One region of the Micromonospora sp. CNZ286 genome, then DNA from elsewhere that is predicted to be linked to it. Evidence: riboswitches for the same ligand, from Rfam matches in the RefSeq annotation. Region 1 holds a riboswitch; each other region holds the start of a gene.

Region 1 (3,199 bases):
CGCCTGAGCGCGCCGTTCACACCCCCTGCTGCCAGGGGACCTTCTACCCGTTGCCAGTCCGGCGTCGGTACGGGACGATCGTCGCGACGCACGACGGCGAGGGGGCCCGCTTGCAGAGCAGCGACAGCTTCAGCTACACCGTGCAGGCCCGGTGCACCCGGGCCGAAGCGGTGGCGCTACTGGGTGACCTGAGTCGCCAGGGCGAGCTGCATCCGCTGATCGTCCGGGTCCGGAAGCTGCCGGCCCGGCCGGGCGCGCTGGCCAGCTACGCGATCACCGACCGGCTGCAACTCGGCCCGCTGCACTTCCCGGTCACGTACCAGGCGGACGTGCTGATCGCCGGCGAGGACGAGGTCGTCACAGTGGCGCGTCAGCAGCCCGCGACGACGGTCCGCAACCACACCCGGCTGCGCGACGAGCCGGACGGCACGGTACGCATCGACGTGGAGATCACGCTCACCGCTCCGGCGCCACTGTTCGGGTACGCGTTCCGCCAGGCCCGGGCGGCTCACCTGGGCCTGGCGGCTCGTCTCGGAGCGACCCTGGAGGGCCGGCCGGCCTGATCCGGCCGGCCCTCTCGGGGCGCGCTCAGTACACCGACAGGTGCACGTGGTTGGTGTGGTCGCTGGACGGGTCGCCGTTGCCGCCGCTGTACGACTTCCACCCGCTGCTGGGCAGCCAGATCTGCTTGAACCAGATCACGTAGAGCACGGCGAGCGGGTCGGCGTTGCGCACGAAGTACGCGGCCAGGTTGTTGCCGTACGTCCGGTCACCGCCGGTGGCCACGCCGCCGAAGCCGTTCTTCTGCGCGGCGAAGTCACAGGCCCGCCCCTTCGGGTGCTCACCAGAGCCGCTGGGCCGGTGGCACGAGACGTACCGGGTGAAGCCCGCCGCCTTGGCCTGTTGCAGCGCGTGCAGCGTGCGCGGGGTGATGCAGCCGTTCGCCGGGGTCGGGTCGTTGACGCTGCACGACTCCGACGGCCAGGAGCCGTCCGAGTTGCGCGGTGCCGGCTTCGCGTTCTTGCTGGAGGTGCCCTGGACGCTGCCACCGCCGCTGCTGCTGCGCGAGGCCCGGTCGTTCGCCACCTCCAGGGCGCGCTCGGCCTGCTCCTTGCGCTTGGCCATCACCGTCACCTGCTTGCGCTGCTCGCGGATCTCTCCGTCGAGCTGGGCGCGGGTGCGGGTGGCCTCGTCCCGGGTGGTGATCAGGTCGCGCAGCGTACGGTCCTCGTGCGCGGCGACCTGCTCCAGCGCGGCGGCCCGGTCCATGAAGCCCTCCGGGCTGCTGCTGCCGAGCAGCGCCCCGGCGGTCCCCAGACGGCCGTTGCGGTACGCCACGGCGGCGATCTCGCCGACCTTGGCGTCGCGTACGGCCAGCTCGGCGCCGACCGTCTTGAGTTGTTCGTTCAGCTGCTTCTGGCGGCTCACCGACCGGTTCAGCGCGGCTTTCGCCTCCAGCCAGCCCTTGCTGGCCGCGTCGAGCTGGGCACGCAGTTCGGGCGTGCCACCCTCGTCGTCGCCGGGCGCTGCGGCGAGCAGGCCGGTCGCCGGCGCCGCCGAGGCGGGGGAGACCGGAACGGTCGCGACGCCGAGGGTCAGCGTCGCGACGAGCAGGGCCGCCAACCGGGCGGCCGTCCGTCGTACAGGTGCCACTGGGGGCATTCACACGTCCTTCCGTCAACGCCGACCGGGTTAGCTGACGGGTTCGGGACGGAAGATCCCTACCGCTGACGCGGATGCACCCCACGTACGTGGTTCCCCGGCTCGTCCCTGCGGACGATTAGGCGACGGCCGCCCCACCGGGGCCGGGTGGCGCCCGCGGGTGCGGCCGCGACCGAGACTACCGGCGCTGCCCGGGCACGGCTCCGTGGAGCAGTGCCACTAGGCGGGGCAAAACCGGCATAAGACTACATTAGCCACAGTGATTTAAGTGTGTCCTAATCACCACTCGGTCTGTCCGCACACTCCGGCCGACGCTCCGGGTTCGACCTGCAACGTGGCGTGATCGATGGAGAAGTCCTCGTGCAGGGCGGCCCGCGCGGCGGCCAGCACCACGCCCGGGTCCACGCCCGGATCGGTGGTCAGGTGCGCCGAGGCCACCTCCATGCCCGAGGTGAGCGTCCAGACGTGCAGGTCGTGCACCTCGGCCACGCCCGGTACGGCGGCCAGCCGGTCGTGCACGGCGGTGACCTGCAGGTGCTCCGGCGCGGCCTGCACCAGGATGCGCAGCGCGGCCCGGCCGAGCCGCCAGGTGCGCGGCAGGATGAACACGCCGATGCCGACGGCGACCAGCGGGTCCGCCCACCACCAGTCGGTCGCCGCGATGACCAGCGCGGCGGCGATCACGCCGAGCGAGCCGAGCAGGTCGCCGAGCACCTCCAGGTACGCCCCGCGCAGGTTGATGCTCTCCTTCGACCCGGCGCGCAGCAGCGCGAACGCGACGATGTTGGCGAGCAGGCCGAGCACCGCCACCACGAGCATCGGGCCGGCCAGCACCTCCGGCGGCTCGCCGAACCGGCGTACCGCCTCGACCAGGACGTAGATGGCGACGGCGCCGAGCAGAACGGCGTTGGCGAGGGCGGCGAGCACCTCCAGCCGGTAGAGCCCGAACGTGCGCTGCGGGTCGGTGCCGGCGCGGCGGGTCGCGGTGATCGCCGCGAGGGCCATGCCGATGCCGAGGACGTCGGTGAACATGTGCCCGGCGTCGGAGAGCAGCGCCAGCGAGCCGGTCGTGAAGGCGGCCACCGCCTCGACCACCATCAGGGCGGCGAGCAGCGCGAAGGCGGCCCAGAGGCGGCCCCGGTGGCGGTGCGCCGCGTTGGTCACCGCGCCGCTGTGGTCATGACCTGCGCCCACGCCAACACCCTTCCTGCCCCGTACCGGCCAGGCCCAATGTATGTTCACATCGCTATGTATGCAACTGAACGATGGGTGACAGCCGGGTCACGGTCGGGTGTCCGTCAGGAGGGGTCGAGCGTGGTGAGACGCTGGGTGGCCCGGGACAGCGCCACGTAGAGCGTGCGGACACCCGAGCCGGGGTCGGCCCGGATCTCGCTCGGCGCCACCAGCACCACGCCGTCGTACTCCATGCCCTTGGCCTGGAGGCTGGTCACCACCTGGAGGCGGCCCGCGCCGAGCCCGCCCAGCCAGCCGGCCACCTCGTCCCGGCGCGGCACCGGCGTGATCACGCCGACGGTGC
Region 2 (3,199 bases), 3.6 Mb from region 1:
TCCTCCTGCTGCTCGCCTTGGGCCTGCTCGCCGCGCTCGTCGCCCGGCCCGAACGCAACCCCGCGCCGGAGACCGCACCCGAGCCGCCCGACGCCGACGCCGCCCGCCGCGACGACCTGATCCGGTACGCCGAGGAGGTGGCGGTTGCCGCCGCCGGGGCTGCCCAGACGGCCCGTCGCCGCCGGGAGCAGTGGCTGGCCGCGCAGGACGAGGCGGACCGGGCCTGGACCGCGTACGACGAGGCGGACGCCGCCGCCCGCCGCCTCGCCGGCGCCGCCGCGCTGGCCGCGCCCCGCACGCCACGAACCCCTGCGGAGTACGCGGCCCGTGAGCGCTGGCTGCGCCACGCCGCCATGACGGCGCACTGGCGGGGCGACCTGACCGCCCGTCAGCTCGCCGACGTGCTGGCGCGCCGCAACGGGTGGGATCCGCGCCGGCACCCGGCCGAGCAGGAGATCGTGCTGGCCCGCACCGTCAGGGACGGGCGCCGGGCCGGATGGGAGAGCGCCGCCGCGCGGGAGCGGGCGGCCTGGCGGGACGCGGAACTGGCCGCCGAGGCCGCCCGGACACTCGCCGCCGAGGCGTACGCGGCCACCGTGGCGCTGCGGCCCGCCCCGGCGTACCGGAGCGCGATGGCGAGCGCCCAGCCGGTGCCCGCGACGGTCCGTAACGCCCGCTGGCGCCCGGCCCGGGTCGGCTGAGACGGCCGTCTCGACCGAATCGTTACCCGGAACGTGGTGAGCCCGGTCACCCGGTTCACCGAAACGGGCGCCGGGCGCAGAACGGGTCATCGAGTATCGCGATTGCCGGCCGGGTGGTCGCCGTCTGTCCGCTTTCCGCCACCGGGCGCCGTCGAAACTGCTTGTCCCATTGAGTGAAGTCAGTAACCGGGTGTTCCGAAATCCGTTACCACGGATCACGTTTACGCAGGTGGGAGCGCTTGGCAGGGGGCATACCCACCGGTAGTGTCGGCGCGTCCGATGCGGTAATCGATCGCCGACGGCGACGCCGCACCGACCCGCCTAATCGTGTTCCACGAACCGGGGACCCATGAGCACCATCGGGGTGAATCCGCGAGCCCACGGCCCGCGGTAGGGCGTACTTCCCGCCCGAATCCGTCAGCTAACCCGGTCGGCGGCCACGGAAGGAGTACCCCGCGTGCCCACCCCTCGATCGTCCCCCCGCCTCCACGGCGAAGCGGTGCCCGCGCGCGCCTGACGCGCGACCGGCAACCGCCCTCTGGGCGCCCGGCATCACGGGCGTTCCCGATCCCCCGGCCATCCGGCCCCGCCAGCACGTGTGAGTTCCTCCGCGTGCCGGGCCGGCGTGTGCCGCTCACGCCCCGTGGAGGATTTCGTGAAGCACCACCTGAAGCGTCAGCTGCGACGGATCGTCACCGAACGCCCGTACCAGATCATCGCCGGATCGGCCGCCGCGCTCGTGCTGGCCGCCGGCGCCGGCACCGTCGCCACCGCCGGTGACGACGCCCCGGTCCAGGAGAACACCGCCGCGGTCGCCGACCTCGGCGCCGCCCGCCTCGGCGAGCAGCCCGCCAGCCGCAGCGAGGCCCGCATCGCCGTACCGCAGGCATCGCCCAGCGCCTCCGCCACGCCCAGCGCGTCGCCGAGCGCCTCCCCGTCCGCGAAGGCCGCTGCCGACCCGGACACCACGCCCAAGGCCAAGCCGAAGCCGCCGTCGAGCAAGTCGCTCGACTACGACTACCAGGCGCAGATCAACTACTTCTACTGCGGCCCGGCCGCCGTGCGCAACGCGCTCAGCGCCGCCGGCATCGAGCGCAGCCAGGACGCGCTCGCCGGCCCCCTCGGCACCACCGAGATGGGCACCAACTCGGCCGAGGACACCACCCGTGTGCTCAACCAGCAGGTCAAGGGCAACCCGTACCGGACCCGCATGATTCCCGGCTCGGCCACCCCGGCCCAGATGGACCGCCTCCAGGCCGACGTGGTCGAGGCGATCAGCAACGGCCGCGGGGTCGTCGCGAACGTCGCCGGTACGGCCACCGACACCAACGGCGGCTGGCACTCGTTCCCTGGTGGCCACTACGTCGCGGTGGTCGGCTACAAGGACGACGGCCGGACCGTACGGATCGCCGACTCGGCCGACCCGTCGCTGCCCTCGTACTGGATCACCACGATCGACCTGGCGCACTGGATCGCCAGCCGCGGCTACTCCGCCTGACCGTCCCGCACACCCGAAGGCCGGCACCCCACCCCGGGGTGCCGGCCTTCCCTGTCCCGCCCTCCCTCGCCCCCGTCCCCGCCCCGCCCGGCCCTGGCGCGGCCCTCACGCCGCCTTGGCGCGCCGATCTTGGACTTGTGGCGCCCAGTTTGTCTGGCTCGCCCGCTATGGAAGGTGCCACAACTCCAAGATCGACGGTGGGGGGAGTGTGGGCGGCCGGAGCCGGGGCGAGGGGGCGCCAGGGGCGAGGACGGCGCGGGGCGAGGGCCGCGCGCGGGGGCGAGGGCGGACCGGGGGCGGGGTGTGGGCGAGCCGGGGCGAGGGTGGGGCGGGTCGGCGGGTTCGGTCTCGCGTGTCCGGGGCGGGCGGTGGCAGACTGCGCCAATGGGCGATGCGACGGGGAAGCGGCACCTGATTCTCCTGCACGGCATGGGTGCCACAGGCGAGGTGTGGCTGCCCTGGGCGCCGCTGCTGGAACGCCGCTGGCCCGGCCGCTGGCTCGCCCCCGACCTGGCGGGTCACGGCTGGTCGCCGCCGCTCGACGGCTACTCGTTCGAGGCCCTGGCCCAGCGCGTGGTCGACGGGCTCGGCCCGGTCCGGCTCGGCCCCGAGGACCGGCTGGTGCTGCTCGGGCACTCGCTCGGCGGGGTGGTGGCGCTGGCGCTCGCGGCCCGGCAGCGAGGGCTTCCGGTCGACGCGGTGGTGGGGCTCGGCATCAAGGCGGTCTGGTCCCCGGCCGAGCTGGCGAAGTCGGCGGAACTGGCCGCCCGGCCGGTCACCTGGTTCGCCACCCGTGACGAGGCGGCCCGCCGCTACCTGCGCGTGTCCGGGCTCGCCGGGCTGTTCGCCCCGGACCATCCGGTGGTGGAGGCGGGGCTGCGGCGGGAGGACGGCCGCTGGCGGCTCGCCATGGACCCGGCGGCGTTCGCGGTCGGGGAGCCCCGGCTGCCGGTGCTGCTGGCCGCCACCGATGTGCCGGTGCTGCTGGCCCGGGGCGAGC
Region 3 (3,199 bases), 1.9 Mb from region 1:
ACACGCTCAGCCAGTCGGTGACGATCCCGGCCGGATGCCGGGCGACGTTGAGCTTCTGGCTGCACATCGACAGCGCGGAGTCGACCACCAGCACCGCGTACGACAAGCTCACCGTCAAGGCGGGCAGCACCACGCTGGCCACGTACTCCAACCTGAACAAGGCCACCGGCTACGTGCAGCGGTCCTTCGACATCTCGTCGCTCGCAGGCACCACGGCGACCATCTCGTTCAGCGGCGTGGAGGACAGCTCGTTGCAGACGTCCTTCGTCGTCGACGACACCGCGGTCACCCTGAGCTGACCGTGGCGTGCGCGGCCGGTCGTCGTCCTCCCGGCGGCCGGCCGCCTCGCCGTGTCAGGCCCGGCGTCCCGCCGTGTCAGGCCGGCCGTTTCGCCGTGTCAGGCCCGGCGCGCGCCCTGGGACGCGGTGCCGCGGTCGCGGTGGATCCGCGCGGCCGCCTCGTGCATCGCGCGGCCGAACAGCTCGGCCTGGTCGCCCATGCTGCCGAGCCGGGCGGCGAGCGCGTCGGCGTCGGCCCGCGCCGACGCGCTGACCCGGGCGTCCAGCTCGGACAGCGCGGCGTTGGCGGCGGTGACGAAGTGTCCGCAGAGGACGTCGAAGGGCTCGCCGGCCAGTTCCGGGTCGATCGTCACGGAATCCAGCCGGCCACCCTGGACGGCGACCGCGCGGACCCGGCCGCCGGCGGCCGTGCCCTCGGCGCGCAGCAGGTCGCCGGGCTCGCCGTCGGCGTGCGCCGACGCCCGGGAGCGCATCGCGGTGAGCGCCTGCTGCGTGCGGGTCAGCAGCTCGTCGATGCTCGCGGCCGCCGAGAACGGGTCGTTGGTCATATCCGCGCTTTCTTCACGTCTTAGCCGAGCATCGTGACACTAGCAACCGGCTCCGACGAATCGCGGTCACCGCCGTCGCGGACCGTCTCCCGGACGCCGGGAGCAGGCCGGACACCGTCGACGCGGCGTGTCGCGGACGGGGCGGACGCCCGGCCGGGTCGCCCCGGCCGGGCGTTCTCGGACCGCTGTCAGCGCAGCCGCAGCCGCTGACCGGGGAAGATCAGGCCGGGGTCGTCGCCGACCACTGCGCGGTTGCGCTCGTGCAGGGCGCGCCAGCCGCCGTCGACGCGCTGCGTCACGGCGATCTCCGACAGCGTGTCCCCACGCCGGACCAGGTACGTCCCGGCGCCGGACGACGGCTGCGGCGCCACTGTCGTCGTGGCGCGCTCCGGCGCGGCCCTGCGGGTGGCCGCCCGCTCCGGCGCGGCCTCGCGCGTGGCGGCCCGCTTCGGGGCCGCCTTTGTGGTGGCCCGCTCGGACCGGGTCGCCGCGCTCGCCGAGCCGCCCTTCTTGCCGCAGACCGGCCACGCGCCGATGCCCTGGCCGCGCCGCACCTTCTCCGCGACGGCGATCTGCTCGGACCGGCTGGCCAGGTCGGCGCGGGCGGCGTACTTCTTGCCGCCGTAGCCGTTCCAGGTGGCGCGGGAGAACTGGAGCCCGCCGTAGTAGCCGTTGCCGGTGTTGATCTTCCAGTTGCCGCCTGACTCGCAGCGCGCGACCGCGTCCCAGTTGACGCCCGCGCTGGCCGGGGCGGCCGGGCCGAAGAGGGTCGCGGCGCCGACGGCGGCGCCGGCCAGAACCGCCCCGAGAGCGGTACGGCGGCTTCGGGCTGAGTATTCAGTTGCCATGTGGATTCCTCCACGCCGACGAGGTGAGCTGTCGGGTTCGGGCCGAGGAGCCCGGCCGCCGGTGGCGGCTTCACCCCGAGGTGACGATGCACCGTGGAACGTGTGGTTCCCCCGCTCCCGCGCGAGGTTCGGTTACCGGGGACGGCGGCGGGATTTGGCGTTTCCGGCCCGCGGTGTCCGCGTCTGCGAACGAAACCGACGCTAGGAGCGATTTGTGACGATCATCCACTTCTTGTGATGCTCTTCACCCGGCCGGGCTACCGGCGGCGGCGCTACGGTGGCAGGGCCAGGCAAGATCACGGGAGGGCGGACGGATGACCGATCACGGACACGAGCTGACCTTCGGCGGCTTCCTCACCCCCGCCGCCGGGCAGCCCGACCAGGTGGTGGCGCTCGCCCGGCTCTGCGAGCAGGTCGGGCTGGACCTGGTCACGTTCCAGGACCACCCGTACCAGCCGGGCTTCCTGGACACCTGGACGCTGATGTCCTACGTGGGCGCCGCCACCGAGCGCATCCGCCTGGCCGGCAACGTACTCAACCTGCCGCTGCGCCAGCCGGTGGTGCTGGCCCGCAGCGTCGCCAGCCTGGACCTGCTCACCGGCGGCCGGGTCGAGCTGGGACTCGGCGCGGGCGCGTTCTGGGACGCGATCGAGGCGGCGGGCGGGCGGCGCCTGTCCCCCGGCGCCGCCGTCGACGCCCTCGACGAGGCGATCCGGGTGATCCGCGAGGTCTGGGACACCGGCAGCCGCGGCATGATCCGTGTCGACGGCGAGCACTACCGGGTGGTCGGCGCCAAGCGCGGCCCGGTGCCCGCGCATCCGGTCGGCATCTGGGTCGGCGCCTACAAGCCGCGCATGCTGCGCCTGGTGGGCCGCGCCGCGGACGGCTGGCTGCCGTCCCTGTCGTACCTGCCCAAGGGCCCCGACGAGCTGCCCGCCCTGAACGCGCTCGTGGACGAGGGCGCCCAGGCCGCCGGGCGCGACCCGGCCGCGATCCGCCGCATGCTCAACGTGACCGGCGCGTTCGCCCGCTCGTCGGCCGGTTTCCTGACCGGGCCGCCGGAGCAGTGGGTGGAGGAACTGGCCGGGCTCACTCTGGAGCACGGCATCACCACGTTCATCCTCGGCAGCGACGAGCCGCGCGCGATCCAGATCTTCGGCCAGGAGGTGGCGCCCGCGGTCCGGGAGCTGGTCGCCGCCGAGCGCGCCACGCCCGCCGGCGGCGCCCGGGAGGCCGCCGACGAGCCGACCACCGCCGGCGGCCCGAGCATGCTCGGCGTCACCCCCACCCCCGACCCGGGGGTACGCCTGAGCGCGCGCCGCCCGTGGGACGAGTCCACCCGCCCGAGCGCTCCGCCGCCGCCGGCCGGACACGTCTACCCGGCCCGGGGACAGGCCGCCGGGCAGCACCTGGTGGACGTGCACGACCATCTGCGCCAGGAGCTGGCCCAGGTGCGCGACCTGCTGGAACAGGTCAAGCAGGGCTCGGTCTCGCCGGGCCGGGC
Region 4 (3,199 bases), 840 kb from region 1:
GCCGTTATCGGTGACGCACCAAAGTCCACAGAGGGGCTGGTTCGGATTTCGCGCCGGCGGCCCCGGCCTGGCCAACCCACCCGGCATGCTGGACCTGTACGTGTTCGCCCCTGCCCGCCGCGTCGGGCGGCACCTAACCTGACCGCACAAGATGATCGGCTGAGCCATACCAGAGGGCGCACGACGTGCCGTCCTGCCTGCTACTGGGCGCGAACCGAAAGGCGACGGGCACCGGCTCGAACGAGCCGGTGCCCGAGGGCCGGAGATGGGATCAGGCGGAGTAGCCGCGGGTGGCCATCCAGTTCGCCAGGTCGATGGTGGTCATCCAGTAGGCGGCCATGTTCGGGTCGGCGGAGTCGGCGATCCGCACCGTCCGGCCGTCGTCCTTATATCCGACCACGGCGATGTAGTGGCCGCCGGGGAAGGAGTGCCAGCCGCCGTCTGTATCGGTCGCGGAGCCGACGGTGTTGGCGACCACGGCACGGCCGTCGGTGATGGCGGTGACCACGTCGGCCTGGAGCTGGTCGATCTGCGCCGGCGTCGCGGCCTGGCCCGGGATCATGTGCGTCCGGTACGGGTTGCCCTTGACCATCTGGTTGAGCCCGCGAGTGGTGTCCTCCGCCGAGTTGGTGCCGTTCTCGCCAGCGTTCAGCGGGGCGACCATCGCGTCCTGGGTGGTCTCGACGCCGCTCGCGCTGAGCGCGTTGCGCACAGCGGCCGGGCCGCAGTTCCAGTAGGCAGTCTGCGCCTCGTAGGTGTGGTCGAGGACCTTGGTCGACGGAGGCTTCGGCCTCGCCTTCTTGGTCACGTCCGGGTCGGTCGTGGCCCTGTCCTTCGCTGACGGCGACGGCTCGGCGGCGACGCGAGCCTCGCCGCGGGTGGCGACATCACCGAGCCGCGGAGCCAGCCCGGCGGCGGTGTTCCCCTGGCGGACGGGCGCGTTGTGATCGGTGGCGGCCAGCGCCGTGCCGACGCCGCTGGCGAGCACGAGCGCCGCGGCGGAGCCGGCGATGATCTTGTACGGGCGCTCGGTCACAAGACGCCGCAGCTGACGCTTCATGTGGTGCTTCATGTGTTCCTCCACGGGCTGGAGCGGCACAGGCCGGCCCGACGCGCGGAGGAACTCACGCACGTTGTGACTGGGCGGGGTGCCGCGGGGATGGGGAGCGCCCGGTGGGCCGGGCTGGGGGGCAGTTGCCGGGACTCACAGTCAGGCGAGTGTCGGCACCGCGATGCCGTGGAGGCGTGGGGAGTATCGGGAGGTGTTTCGCACGAGGCTGGCACTCCTTCCGTGGCCGCCTACCGGGTTAGCTGACGGATTCGGGCGGGAAGTACGCCCTACCGCGGGCCGTGGCTCGCGGATTCACCCCGGTGTTGCCTGGGTCCCCGGTTCATGAGATCACGATTAGGCGGGTCGGAGCGGCGTCGCCACTTGCGATCGGAAACCGCACCGGACGCGCCGACATTACCGGTGGGTACGTCGTATGCCAAGGGCTCCCACCTGCATAAGCCTCGAACATCGCTACTCTGATCGGAACCTCCAGTTACTCATGCCACTCAATGGGACGAGCAGTTATAGCGGAACCCTCGGGACGTAACCGGACATCGGAATGCTGTTGGCGCTCAATTGCTTGGCCGATCGCCGCATACTCACCCGAATGGCCGTTTCCTGGGCGGCCGTACGTAGCCCCACACCAATTTCAGTCACAATTCAGCAAACCCGGGCCGGCAGCAGCGGCGGTAGTGGTGGTACGGGCCGAGGCCGCGCGCAGACACAAGTCAGTGCGAGCTCCCCGTTACCGCACAGGCGTTCATGGAGATGAAGTTGGCGGCGCTCGTGACACCCGGCAGTCAGCCCGCGCAGACCGCGGGTAGCTCGACGTTCGAATGTCGACGTGGCTTCGACGAAAATCAACCCAATCCCGGCGGGCGGCGTAAGGCCGGATCGCCGCCCTGCCGACGGTTGGGCGCGCGCCGCGCGAAGCAAGTGGGAACCGCGTACGAGAGCATGATCGTCGCGCTGATCGCGGTGGCCCGCTTCAAAATCCGTCACCGCGGGGCCACAGAGCGACCCGACCACGGCCGACCGGGACCGCGGCAATGCCTCGCACCACTCCCGGCGCAGTCCGTCGCCGTTGCGAGTCGGCGATGCCACCATGCTGGCGCTCTCCCCCAACCTGACTTTCTGGATCGTCGAAGCTGACCCGCCCCTACTAAGGGCGGGTAGTAGTTGACCTAGGATGGCGACCGCACCACGTGGGAGCGATGTGTGGGCACCGGCCCGCGCCTCCTTGGCGGAAGGATCAACAGTGCCTTTCCAGCGGCGTCGCCGGGCGGCCTGACCTTGCTTGCTGCATCGCCGGGTCTCGCATGTCCTCAGTCGCCAGCACGTCGCGCCGCGCGCTGGGCAATTCGGGTGTGGCTGGCGCTGTTTCCCGCCCTCATCGTGGCCCTCGGGTTCGCTTCCCCTGCGGCCGCACATTTCAAGCTGCTCCGGGCCGTTCCGGCCGACGGCGCGCGGATCGACGGCGCCGTCCAGGAAATCCGGCTGACGCTCAGCGCCGCCGGCACGCCCACAGGAGCGGGATTCAAGCTTTCCGACGGCAACGGCATCGGCCTACCGGCCGCCAGCCACACGCCCGACGGAGGCCGAACGTGGCTGGTCCACCCGACCGCTCGCCTGACCACCGGCACGTTCAAGCTGCGATGGAGCGTCGCGGCCCCGGACGCCCACCCCCTGACGGGTGTCATCACGTTTACGGTGGCCTCGCCTCCCCCGACGCCCGGAACGGCCGCTAAACCCCAGGCAACAGCCAGCCCGCACGGACATGCCGGCCATGGTGGGCCAGGTGTGCCCCCGGCTTCGCCGTCGGCACACGCGGGAGGACACGCTGTTGGCCACACCGCCGACGCGGAACAGGCGCCGGTGCGGTTTGTCGGCGCCGTCGGGCGTTGGCTTTCCTACGGGGCGATCCTGCTCGGTGTCGGTGGTCTTGTCTTCGCGTTGACCACACTGGTCGGCACACGCAGTGACATCCGGGTGGTGCAGATCTGGGTGCGGACGGCGGGGCTGGCGGTGGCGGCTGGAGCGGCCTTTGAGCTGGTTGCACTCGCGGCGGTCTTCAGCGAGCAGGGCACCTTCGCCTCGGCGGCCAGCGCCTCGTCGGTGACCGCCCTCAGCCAGACACCGGTGGCCGCC

The links. Region 1 has a riboswitch for cyclic di-AMP ahead of FHX31_RS05300 (coiled-coil domain-containing protein). Riboswitches for the same ligand answer to the same signal wherever they lie in the genome.
Region 2: another riboswitch for cyclic di-AMP. It lies ahead of FHX31_RS20380 (C39 family peptidase); the one in region 1 lies ahead of FHX31_RS05300 (coiled-coil domain-containing protein).
Region 3: another riboswitch for cyclic di-AMP. It lies ahead of FHX31_RS13335 (LysM peptidoglycan-binding domain-containing protein); the one in region 1 lies ahead of FHX31_RS05300 (coiled-coil domain-containing protein).
Region 4: another riboswitch for cyclic di-AMP. It lies ahead of FHX31_RS08955 (C39 family peptidase); the one in region 1 lies ahead of FHX31_RS05300 (coiled-coil domain-containing protein).

What each region holds. Positions count from the first base shown of each region.
Region 1 covers NZ_JACHIZ010000001.1:1,101,134-1,104,332, forward strand. Annotated here, with positions in the region: gene FHX31_RS05290 (STAS domain-containing protein) at 1-7, shown strand, start outside; gene FHX31_RS05295 (SRPBCC family protein) at 51-563, shown strand; gene FHX31_RS05300 (coiled-coil domain-containing protein) at 589-1,662, opposite strand; cyclic di-AMP (ydaO/yuaA leader) riboswitch at 1,667-1,797, opposite strand; gene FHX31_RS05305 (cation diffusion facilitator family transporter) at 1,942-2,856, opposite strand; gene FHX31_RS05310 (HelD family protein) at 2,961-3,199, opposite strand, start outside.
Region 2 covers NZ_JACHIZ010000001.1:4,680,514-4,683,712, reverse strand. Annotated here, with positions in the region: gene FHX31_RS20385 (hypothetical protein) at 1-701, shown strand, start outside; cyclic di-AMP (ydaO/yuaA leader) riboswitch at 1,010-1,152, shown strand; gene FHX31_RS20380 (C39 family peptidase) at 1,357-2,199, shown strand; gene FHX31_RS20375 (alpha/beta fold hydrolase) at 2,584-3,199, shown strand, end outside.
Region 3 covers NZ_JACHIZ010000001.1:2,968,220-2,971,418, reverse strand. Annotated here, with positions in the region: gene FHX31_RS13345 (M4 family metallopeptidase) at 1-299, shown strand, start outside; gene FHX31_RS13340 (YbaB/EbfC family nucleoid-associated protein) at 398-847, opposite strand; gene FHX31_RS13335 (LysM peptidoglycan-binding domain-containing protein) at 1,036-1,695, opposite strand; cyclic di-AMP (ydaO/yuaA leader) riboswitch at 1,694-1,839, opposite strand; gene FHX31_RS13330 (LLM class flavin-dependent oxidoreductase) at 2,010-3,199, shown strand, end outside.
Region 4 covers NZ_JACHIZ010000001.1:1,938,773-1,941,971, reverse strand. Annotated here, with positions in the region: gene FHX31_RS08955 (C39 family peptidase) at 272-1,072, opposite strand; cyclic di-AMP (ydaO/yuaA leader) riboswitch at 1,282-1,422, opposite strand; gene FHX31_RS08950 (copper resistance CopC/CopD family protein) at 2,417-3,199, shown strand, end outside.